One region of the Streptomyces sp. NPDC057963 genome, then DNA from elsewhere that is predicted to be linked to it. Evidence: riboswitches for the same ligand, from Rfam matches in the RefSeq annotation. Region 1 holds a riboswitch; each other region holds the start of a gene.
What was found. A riboswitch is a leader RNA that binds a small molecule or an ion and turns the genes downstream of it on or off. The one in region 1 is predicted to bind cobalamin.

Region 1 (3,265 bases):
CCGGGCCATCTCCTCAGGGGTGACCCGGCCGGGGGTGAGGCCGTGGCGCTTCCGGAAGGAGTCGATCATGTTGTCGATGACGGTTGCGCGCGGCAGACCCGTCTGCCGGCGGAGCGGGTCGACACGCTTCTTGGCGCTCTTGGTGCCCTTGTCGGACATCTTCTCCTTGCCGATGCGCAGGACGTCTAGCATCTTGTCGGCGTCGATGTCGTAGGACATCGTCACGTGGTGCAGCACGGCACCGGGCCCGCCGTCGGGACCCACGACGCGCTTCTGGGCGGCTCCGGCGATCTTCCCGATCTCGGTCGCGATGTCGTTGAGCGGCTGGTACCAGGCCTTGATGCCCATGTCGCCGAGGGCTTCGAGGACCCAGTCGTCGAGGTAGGCGTAGCTGTCGGCGAAGGAAAGGCCGGAGACGAGGGACTGGGGCACGGCGAGGGAGTACGTGATGGTGCTGCTCGGCTCCGCGAACATGGCTCCGCCTCCCGAGATGCGGCGGACGACGGTGACCCCGTGGCGCTCCGTACCGACGGGGTCGACCTCATTGCGCAGGGACTGGAAGCTGCCGATGATGACGGCGGGGGAGTCCCATTCCCAGACCCGGAGTGTCGGCGGGCGCCGGCCGGCGGCGACCTCCGCGGTGATGACCTCGTCGAGGGCCATGTGGAGCGCGGGGGGCTGCGGCGCCTCGTGGATGAGCTGCCAGTCGTAGTCGCTCCACTCGGTGGCCTGCGCGAGGGCCCGGCGTACGGCGACGGCGACGCCCTCGGAGCTGAGGCCCAGCATCACGGTCGCGGGGGGAAGGGCCGCGTCGATCCGGGCGGCGAGCCCGGCGGTGTCGGTGTGGGCCGGAGCGCCTTCCAGCGCCGCGTCGATCGCGAGAATCGCCTCGTCCGGTTCCAGGAAGAAGTCCCCGGCCACCCGTACGTTGCGCAACGCCCCTCCCTCGACGTCCAGATCGACGACGACGAGCTTCCCGCCCGGGACCTTGTACTCACCGTGCACAGCCATGCCTCCAGATCTGCCCGATTCTTCCACTCTTCTACGAATCGGCGCTGAACAGGAACAACGCCCCTGGCATGCGATTTAATCCGCTGACACGACTGGGGCCGTGCGCCATGGCGGGGCCGTGCGCCATGGTGCGGTCCTGCGTCACGAGCTCCGGTATGCCGGTATGCCGGGAATCGGACTTGACCCTCCGCGCCCTCCGTGCCCTTCGCGCCGAGGGAGTGGGGGCGTTCCCCGGGCCGTTTCCTCCCCGGAGGCCGCGGTCACGACCCGGAGGGAACCGCTGCGCACGCCACCGGACTTGTAGGCGCCGTTCGCGGGAACCTAGAGTGGGCGCGCCGTGGTGTTCGGGAAGACCGGTGAAAGACTCCAGGAGTCTCAGGCCGGAGCGGCCCTCGCCACTGTGATCGGGGAGTATCCGTCCCACTGACGCCACTGGCCGCAGAGCGCGGCCGGGAAGGCAGGGGCGGGCACGAGCGCGAGCGAACCCGTCAGCCAGGAGACCGGCCACGGCATCTCACGAAGTCATCCACGAGGTGCTGGAGCGTGACCGCATGACCCTGCCCGACTCCGCCGTGTTCACATGGCGGCGCGAGGACACCATCCGTACCGCGGGGCTGCTGGCGGTGATTGCGGCTCTGCACGTGGTGGCGTTCGGAGTGCTGTTCCTGCTGGTCGTGCCGGAGCACTACCAGGTCGGTTCCAAGGCGTTCGGCATCGGGCTGGGCATCACCGCCTACACGCTCGGCATGCGGCACGCCTTCGACGCCGACCACATCGCCGCCATCGACAACACGACCCGCAAACTGATGGCCGACGGCAAACGGCCCGTGTCGGTCGGTTTCTGGTTCGCCCTCGGACACTCCAGCGTGGTCATCGCCATGGCGGCACTGGTCGCCGGGGGAGCGCGCCTCGCGGGGGTACTGATCAACGAGGATTCGGGCGCGCACCAGGTGCTGGGTGTGGTCGGCACGACCGTCTCCGGGTCCTTCCTCTACCTGATCGCCGCATTGAACCTGGTCGCGCTCGCCGGCATTCTGCGCGTGTTCAGGGCGATGCGCGCAGGCCGCTTCGACGAGGCCGAGCTGGAGCAGCACCTGGACTCGCGCGGGTTCATGAACCGGATACTCGGCCGGTTCACCCGGTCCGTCACCCGGCCCGGCCAGATGTATCCGCTCGGCTTCCTCTTCGGTCTCGGCTTCGACACCGCCACGGAGGTCACCCTGATGGTCATGGCAGGCAGCGGCGCCGCAGCCGGTCTGCCCTGGTACGCGGTCCTGTGCCTGCCGCTGCTGTTCGCCGCCGGGATGAGCCTGTTCGACACGCTCGACGGGACGTTCATGAACTTCGCCTACCAGTGGGCCTTCTCCAACCCCGTACGCAAGGTCTTCTACAACCTCGCCATCACGGGCCTGTCGATCGCGGTCGCCTTCCTCATCGGCACGATCGAGCTGGTCACCGTGTTGCACGACAAGCTCGATCTCCGGGACTCGGTCACGAGCTGGATCTCCGGCCTCGACCTGGGCAACGTCGGCTACCTGATCGTCGGACTCTTCGTGCTGGTGTGGGCGGTGGCGTTGGCGTACTGGAGGATCGCGAAGGTCGAGGAACGCTGGACGGCCCGCGCCGGCGACGGCGGCTGAGCCGGCTTCGCCGTCGGACCCGTGCTCGGCGGCGAGGAGCAGTTCCGCCGGTGCGATCCGGGCGCGCCACCCGGGAGCGGACCGTGCCCACCGGACAACGGCAGAGCGAGGCCGCTTCCGCGTACTCCAGGCCGAGCACCTGAGTGAGGACGAAGGCATCCCGGCGCTCGGGTGCGAGCGAGAACAGCAGCTCCGTCAGTGCCACGCCTTCCTCGAAGCCGGTACGTCGCGGGAGTGTGCCGTGCGGACCGCGCCGTGCGCCTCACCGGGGAGCGGGCGCCGCCGAGACCGCCGACCGGTGATCGAAGGCGATCAGCGGATCACCGGTCAGCGGGTGCTCGACCACCGCCGCCCGCACGCCGAACACCTCCGCCAGCAGCGCGGGCGTGAGGACCTCCGACGGGGTGCCGGACGCGACCACCGCGCCGTCGTGCAGCACATGCAGGCGATCGCACACCGAAGCCGCCGCGTTCAGGTCGTGCAACGAGATCAGCGTCGTGCGCCCCTGGGCCCGCAGCAGCGACAGCAGCTCCACCTGGTGGCGCACATCGAGGTGATTGGTCGGTTCGTCCAGCACCAGGACGTCCGTGTCCTGTGCGAAAGCCCTGGCCAGC
Region 2 (3,265 bases), on a different contig from region 1:
AGCAGGTACGGCTCGGCGAGCGGGTTGCGGATCAGGGCCTGCATGGCGGTGCCCACCACCGCGAGTCCGGCCCCGGTCACGGCCCCGAGCAGCACGCGCGGTGCGCGCACGTCGAGGACGATCGTCTCCCGGGCCCGGGACCAGTCGGGATCCGTCCAGTCGGCGCCCAGGGCGTGTGTCACGATGCCCCACACCTGGCCGGGCGGCACGTGCACCGAGCCGATGGCCAGGCCGGCCGTGGCGGAGAGCACCAGCAGCAGCGCGAGGACGCCCAGCGTGAGCGCGAGGGCGGCGTCACCCGACCGGTTCACGCGGCGCCGGCGCCGCGTCGTCGGCTCATCGCCGGCCTTCGCGGGTGCCTCCGTCACCGGAAGCTCTCGGGATGCAGGCCGCGGGCCAGGCCGTCGACCGCGTACGCCGACCGGATTCCGACCAGGGTCGCGGTCAGTGGCAGAACCACGAACCGTTTGTTCTTGACGGCGGGGACATCGGCGAGTGCGGGCTGCGAGAGCAGGAACTCCTTCTTCTGCCGGACGCTTCCGGAACCCGCGTAGTCGTAGATGGCGATGACCTCCGGCTTGCGGTCCACGACCTGCTCCCAGGAGACGTCGCCGAAGACGTCGTCGAGGTCTGCGAAGACGTTCCGGCCGCCGGCCAGCCGGATCAGCTCGCTGCCCAGGCCCTTGCCGCCCGCGGTGAAGGCCGTCTTGTCGCCGCTGTCGTACACGAAGACGGAGACTTCGGCGTCGTTCTTGACCGCCGTGGTGGCCTTGTCGATGCGTCCCTGGAGATCGGCCACCAGCTTGTCGGCGCGGCCCGGTATGCCGAAGATGCTGCCGACGGTGCGGATCTCGTCGTAGGTGTCGCGCATCGTCACCTGCTTCTTGCCGCAGTACTCGCGGTTGAGGTAGGTGTCGATGCCGGCGTCGGCGAACGCCTTGCGGGAACGGCCCTCGTTCTCGGCGAACGCGCTGCCGTAGCCGCCGTAGACGAAGTCCGGCTCCGCGTCGAGGACGGTCTCGAAGGACGGCTCCTTCCTCGCCAGTTCGGGTATCGCCTCGAAGTCCTTCTTCAGTTCGGGCAGGACGGCCGAGTCGGGGAAGGCGGTGCCGACCATACGGTCCTTCAGGCCCAGGGCGAGCATCAGTTCCGCCGGGTGCTGATGGATGGTGACCGCGCGCGAGGGCGGTTCGACGTACGTCGTCCTCACGCCGCAGTTGTCGATGCTGACCGGGAAGCCCTCGGCCGGTGAGGCGGTGGCCTTGGCGTCCCCGGCGGAGCCGTGACCCGTGCCGCAGCCCGCGATCAGCAGGGTGGTGGACAGGGCGACGGCCGCGGCGACGGCGCGCAGGGCACGACGGGGCCGGGCAGGGGGGAAACAGGGGCGGCGAGGTATGCCGAAGTACACGTTGAGCCTCCTGGGGAGTCCGCGCTCCTCAAAACGGGCCCGCGACAGGCCAGTGTCCTGACTCCCGGATCGACGCTCCCCCCGCCTTCCCGCGCCGGGCGCAGTGGCATGTCGAAGGGTTGTACTCCCCGGTCACAGTGGCGGGACCGTGCCGGATTCGCACCGGCTTCCTGTCTCCCGTCGCGGCGATGACCTGCCGATATTACGTTTCCTCGGGGCTGCCGCACAAAGGGCGCTCGTGTGAGTGATCGCACGTCGCCGGACCGATTCGGGTCTCCCGGGACCCTGGTGGCTCCGCGCCCACGCCCTCGGGCCCGACGCCCTCGGCATCCGGCTCGGACTCCTCGCCGCCCGGCCCCCACCGCCCGTCCTCGTGACAGCGGAGCCGCAGGCCGGGCAGCACGACGTGGACGGCTGTGCGCCGGCGAAGGCCCGTCGGACTCGCAGGGGCCGGTGGCCGAGGCGCCCCTGCCCCGCGCGGCGATGCCCGATGCGGCCATTGACCCTACGGTGGTGACATGGCGGTGATCAGCGGTTGGAGGCGGTGGACGCGGCCCCGGATCGGTGTGGTGGACGCACTGGCCGTGGCCGCGCTGTTCGGGCTGGCGGTCGTGGCTTCCTCGGTCGTACCGCACCAGCACACGTTCTCCTTGCGGTGGCCCGCCGTGGTGCTGGCGGGTATCGGTTGCTCCGCGCTGGTATGGCGGCGGCATCACCCCTTCGGCGTACTGGCCGTCGCCATTGGCTGCGGGGTGGCCTTTCAGGTGCTCGGATTCCGCGAGAGCCCTCTGGTGATCAGCCCGGTTTTGGTGTCGGTCTACACCGTGGCCGCGCTGACCGACCGCCGTGCCGCCTGGACCGCGGCAACCTTCTCGGCCGCCGTCCTGGTGGGCGCCGCCGTGGTGTGCGACCCACGCGCATGGCTGGCCCCCGACAACGCGGCGATGCTGGCGTGGACGGCGCTGCCGGCTGCCATCGGGGACGGAGTGCGTTCCCGTCGCGCCTATGTGGCAGCCGTGGAGGAGCGGGCGGAACACGCGGAGCGCACGCGTGAGCAGGAGGCGCAGCAACGGGTGGCGGCCGAACGGGTGCGGATCGCGCGCGAGCTGCACGACATCGTCGCGCACCACATCGCCTTGATCAACGCTCAGGCGGGCGTGGCCGTCCATCTGGTGGAACGGCGGCCGGAGCAGATCGTGGCCGCCCTGGAGGACATCCGGGACACCAGCCGGTCCGCACTGGACGAACTACGCGTGACCGTAGGGCTGCTGCGGCAGTCCGGCGATCCCGTGGCGCCGCGTGATCCGATGCCGGGCCTCGCGCGCGTACCGGCGCTCCTGGCGTCGTTCGAGCGCGCCGGTCTGTCCGTGAGCCATACCCGGCGGGGCATCGCCGAACCGCTGGCGCCGACGGTCGACCTGGCCGCGTACCGCATCGTCCAGGAGGCCCTGACGAACGTGCACAAGCATGCCGGTGCCGACCATGCCCGGTTGTTCCTGCACTACCGCCCCGAGCGGCTGACGATCACCGTCGAGGACGACGGACGAACCGGAGGGGACCACGCCCGTCCGGGGACGGGGCACGGACTGATCGGGATGCGTGAGCGCGCTGCCACGGTCGGGGGCTGGCTGCACGCGGGAGTGCGCCCGGAGGGCGGCTTCACCGTGACGGCCGAACTTCCGCTGCGTCCCGGCCTGGTGATGGGAAAACCACCGAGGAGAGACGGGCATGACGGTTCGCGTACTGCTTGCCGATGACCAGGCCCTGCTGCGGGGCACCTTCAAGATGCTTTTCGATTCCACCGATGACATGGAGACGGTGGGGGAGGCGTCCAACGGGGAGGAAGCGCTGGAACTG
Region 3 (3,265 bases), on a different contig from region 1:
CGTGTGCTGGAGCATGGTCGAACCCACCGAGTCGGAGCAGGAAGGGGAGTGCTTCATCACCGCCGCGATCATCGACATCCCCGACGCGGGCGAGAAGGTGGAGATGATCAGCTGCGGGCACCCGCCCCCCTTGCTACTGCACGACGGACAGGTCACCGCACTCAATCCCACCCGCCCTGCCCCGCCACTGGGCCTGGGCGAGCTGACCACACCCCAGTACCAGGTGGACACCTTCACACTGGAGCCCGCAGACCTGCTGCTGCTCTACACCGACGGCGTGATAGAAGCCCGGGACCCCGGCAGAGTCTTCTACCCGCTGGCCGAACGCGCCGCCTCCCAGACACACCACAGCCCCCAGGCCGTGATTCACCACCTGCGTGCCGACCTTCTGGCCTATGTGGGCGGGCGCCTGGACGACGACGCCGCCATGGTCTGCATCCAGCGCACCCCCGGGCCCGGGTCGGGGCCGTCGTAGTCGTGACCGTAGACCCGGCCGCGCAGCCGCCGCTCATCGAGCCCCGCCTCTGCGGCTGGTGGTCCGCCGATGTCTTCGGCGCTACGGAGTCGTGTCGCAGTGGGGCGGAGAGCGCCTCATCCGTAGCCAGATGCCGGTTGCCATCCCGGGGGCGGCGAAGGCGGTGGTGGCGGTCAGCCGAAACGCGGCGCGACGTCCGCCCCGAGGGGGCGGACGTCGCGGGCGGAGTGGGCCAGGGCGGGGAAGCGTTCAGGGTCGGCGCCGAGTACCGCGACGCGGAACAGCTCCATGCCCCGTTCGTGCTCCTCGGGGGTGATGCTGCTGACCGCGGCCTCTGAGGCGATCAAGGCAGCGATGAGGACCGCGATCCGGTGATAGCGCCCCGGGATCTCCTCGTCGGGCAGTCCCGACGTGCGCAGGGCCTGCAGCGTCTCTTCCATGGCCAGCCGGGAACCGGCGCCGCCTGACGCGTAGCGTCCCCAGGCCGCGGCGTGCTGGGGCTGATGGCCGAAGGCATCCCTCACGCGCAAGGCCAGGGCCGTGATGCGCTGCTTCCAGTCGCCCTCGGGGCGGTAGCCGTCCATGGCGGCCACGAGGATCCGGTCGGCGACCGCGCGCAGCGTGGATGGACGGGGGGCAAGGTCCGCGGTGCAGGGAAGCCGGTGTGAATCCGGCACGGTCCCGCCACTGTGACCGGTGAGCGTGCTGCCATCCACACGCCACTGGCGAGGTCTGCCGGGAAGGCGGGCGGCACACGGAGACCCGGGAGCCGGGTTGCCGGCCGCGGAGTATGTCATGTTTTCCACGAGGATGGAGCAGACACGCACGGCACCGGTCCGTACTCCTACCCACGACCCTGGTGGTCCGGCGGAGCGCACGCGACTCATCGTGCGCTCGTAGACCTGCGAGGCCCCGGCCCCGCTGTTCGCTGTCCCACAGCTTTTCCGGCAGTGCGCCCACCTGTGGGCCTGACGGCGGCTGCCGTGCCATCCCCGGATCTCCCCTGACGAGAGCAGGCATCCACGGTCCGTGAACTCACACATTTCATCGGCGGCAAGCACACCACCGGTACCTCCGGCGTCCTCGGCGACGTCTACGACCCCACATGATCGTGATGCCGGACGCCGACCTGGACCAGGCCGTCGACGCGCTCATCGGCGCCGGATACGGATCGGCGGGAGAGCGCTGCATGGCGATTTCTGTGGCCGTGCCCGTCGGAGAGGGGACCGCCGACCGTCTCGTCACCGCGCTCAAGGAGCACATCGCCACGCTCCGGATCGGTCGATCGGACGACGCGGAGGCCGACTTCGGGCCCCTGGTGAGCCGGGACGCCGTCGAAAGGGTTCGCCGGTACGTGGACATCGGTGTCACCGACGGCGCCGAACCGGTCGTCGACGGAAGGGACTTCTTCCTGACCCGGGCGGTGGGCAAGGCCAAGGTCATGGAGGTGTGCCTGACCGGTCGCACCATGGACGCCACGGAGGCGGAGCGGGCCGGGCTCGTCTCGCGCGGGGTGCCCGCCGACGAACTGCTCGGCGAGGCGCTCGCCGTCGCCGAGACCGTCGCGGGGATGCCCCTGCCCGTCGCGATGACGGCGAAGGAAGCGGTGTCCCGGGCCTTTGAAACGGCCCTCGCGGAAGGCGCCCGCTTCGAACGCCGTCTCTTCCACGCCGTGTTCGCGACCGAGGACCAGAAGGAGGGCATGACCGCTTTCGTCGACAAGCGGCCGCCCTGCTTCAGGCACTCCTTACCCATGCGACGGTGAGCGGCCCGGAAGTAACAGCCTCCCGGCCCCTCACCCGTCGCTGCCCGTCTCCACCGGACAAGGAACGTACGTACGCCGGTCGGGGTCGACGGCCAGCAGGCCACCGGCCGGCGGCCGGGCGCAGTCTCGGCGCTCGCAGATATGGCAGCCCCGACCGATCGGTGTCGCGGCCCGGGGGTCGTCCAGTGGGCTGATCCGACCCGCCGTGTCGTCCCTGTGCAAGCCGATCCGGCGCTGCAGCGACCGTCTGGGCGACGCGCGCGGTGCGGCTTCGGCGCGGACTGCGTCGGCCGTGGCGGGGACCTCAAGCACTCGGAAACAGCCCAGGTCCCCGACCCTGCTAGTGCTTCTGCCACACAGTGACGTGTGCTTCGAAGTAGTCGTACTCGCGTGGGTTCTGACGCAGGACGCATGGCTCGTCGACTTCGGTGACGAGGTCGAAGTCGTTGGCCAACAGCGTCTTGACCGCCTCCTCGCTAGGTGTGGCGTCCCGCGCGGACCCCAGCCATGAACCAGGGGCGCTGTACTCCGGGTACCAGGACCACGGGCAAGCGATCATGAGAAGTCCACCGCTGCGCAGAGTGCGTTCCGACGCGCCGAACTGTTGCAGGCAGAGCGCCGGATCGGCCACCCGGTCCACCACATTCGACAGCAACACGGCGTCGAAGGTGCCGTCGACCGCCTGCAGGTCGGCGCCGTCCCCGACCTCGAACTCCACGTGTGCACACGTATCCGCGTCCGGGAGCCGCACTTCGACGTCCTTGGTGAACGGCCCCTGCTGCACGATGCTGAACACCCCGCCCCCACCAATGGTCAGGGCCTTGGCGACCTCGATCGACCGTCGGCTGATGTCCACTCCGACCACTCGGTCCTCGACCCAGGTGCTCAACGCATGGCTGACCCCGCCGACGTTGCATCCCACATCGAGTGCGGTACGGACACGGGTACCGGTCGACTGGGCGCTCGCCCGAAGGACTTCCGACAGCCGGCGAGGATAGCCGTGTGCTGCGGCGAGCGGATGATCG

Region 2: another riboswitch for cobalamin. It lies ahead of ACFVT1_RS15415 (ABC transporter substrate-binding protein); the one in region 1 lies ahead of ACFVT1_RS34305 (HoxN/HupN/NixA family nickel/cobalt transporter).
Region 3: another riboswitch for cobalamin. It lies ahead of ACFVT1_RS39280 (aldehyde dehydrogenase family protein); the one in region 1 lies ahead of ACFVT1_RS34305 (HoxN/HupN/NixA family nickel/cobalt transporter).

Annotation. Positions count from the first base shown of each region.
Region 1 is NZ_JBHVPX010000024.1:3,246-6,510, reverse strand. Features, by position in the region: gene ACFVT1_RS34310 (biotin/lipoate A/B protein ligase family protein) at 1-1,005, opposite strand, end outside; cobalamin riboswitch at 1,333-1,535, shown strand; gene ACFVT1_RS34305 (HoxN/HupN/NixA family nickel/cobalt transporter) at 1,563-2,651, shown strand; partial or broken gene ACFVT1_RS34300 (sigma factor-like helix-turn-helix DNA-binding protein) at 2,713-2,871, opposite strand; gene ACFVT1_RS34295 (ABC transporter ATP-binding protein) at 2,914-3,265, opposite strand, start outside.
Region 2 is NZ_JBHVPX010000005.1:536,588-539,852, reverse strand. Features, by position in the region: gene ACFVT1_RS15420 (FecCD family ABC transporter permease) at 1-311, opposite strand, end outside; gene ACFVT1_RS15415 (ABC transporter substrate-binding protein) at 365-1,408, opposite strand; cobalamin riboswitch at 1,438-1,620, opposite strand; gene ACFVT1_RS15410 (sensor histidine kinase) at 1,927-3,165, shown strand; gene ACFVT1_RS15405 (response regulator) at 3,137-3,265, shown strand, end outside.
Region 3 is NZ_JBHVPX010000041.1:32,722-35,986, forward strand. Features, by position in the region: gene ACFVT1_RS39270 (PP2C family protein-serine/threonine phosphatase) at 1-475, shown strand, start outside; partial or broken gene ACFVT1_RS39275 (TetR/AcrR family transcriptional regulator C-terminal domain-containing protein) at 649-1,095, opposite strand; cobalamin riboswitch at 1,105-1,276, shown strand; gene ACFVT1_RS39280 (aldehyde dehydrogenase family protein) at 1,581-2,240, shown strand; partial or broken gene ACFVT1_RS39285 (short-chain fatty acyl-CoA regulator family protein) at 2,271-2,426, opposite strand; gene ACFVT1_RS39290 (class I SAM-dependent methyltransferase) at 2,581-3,265, opposite strand, start outside.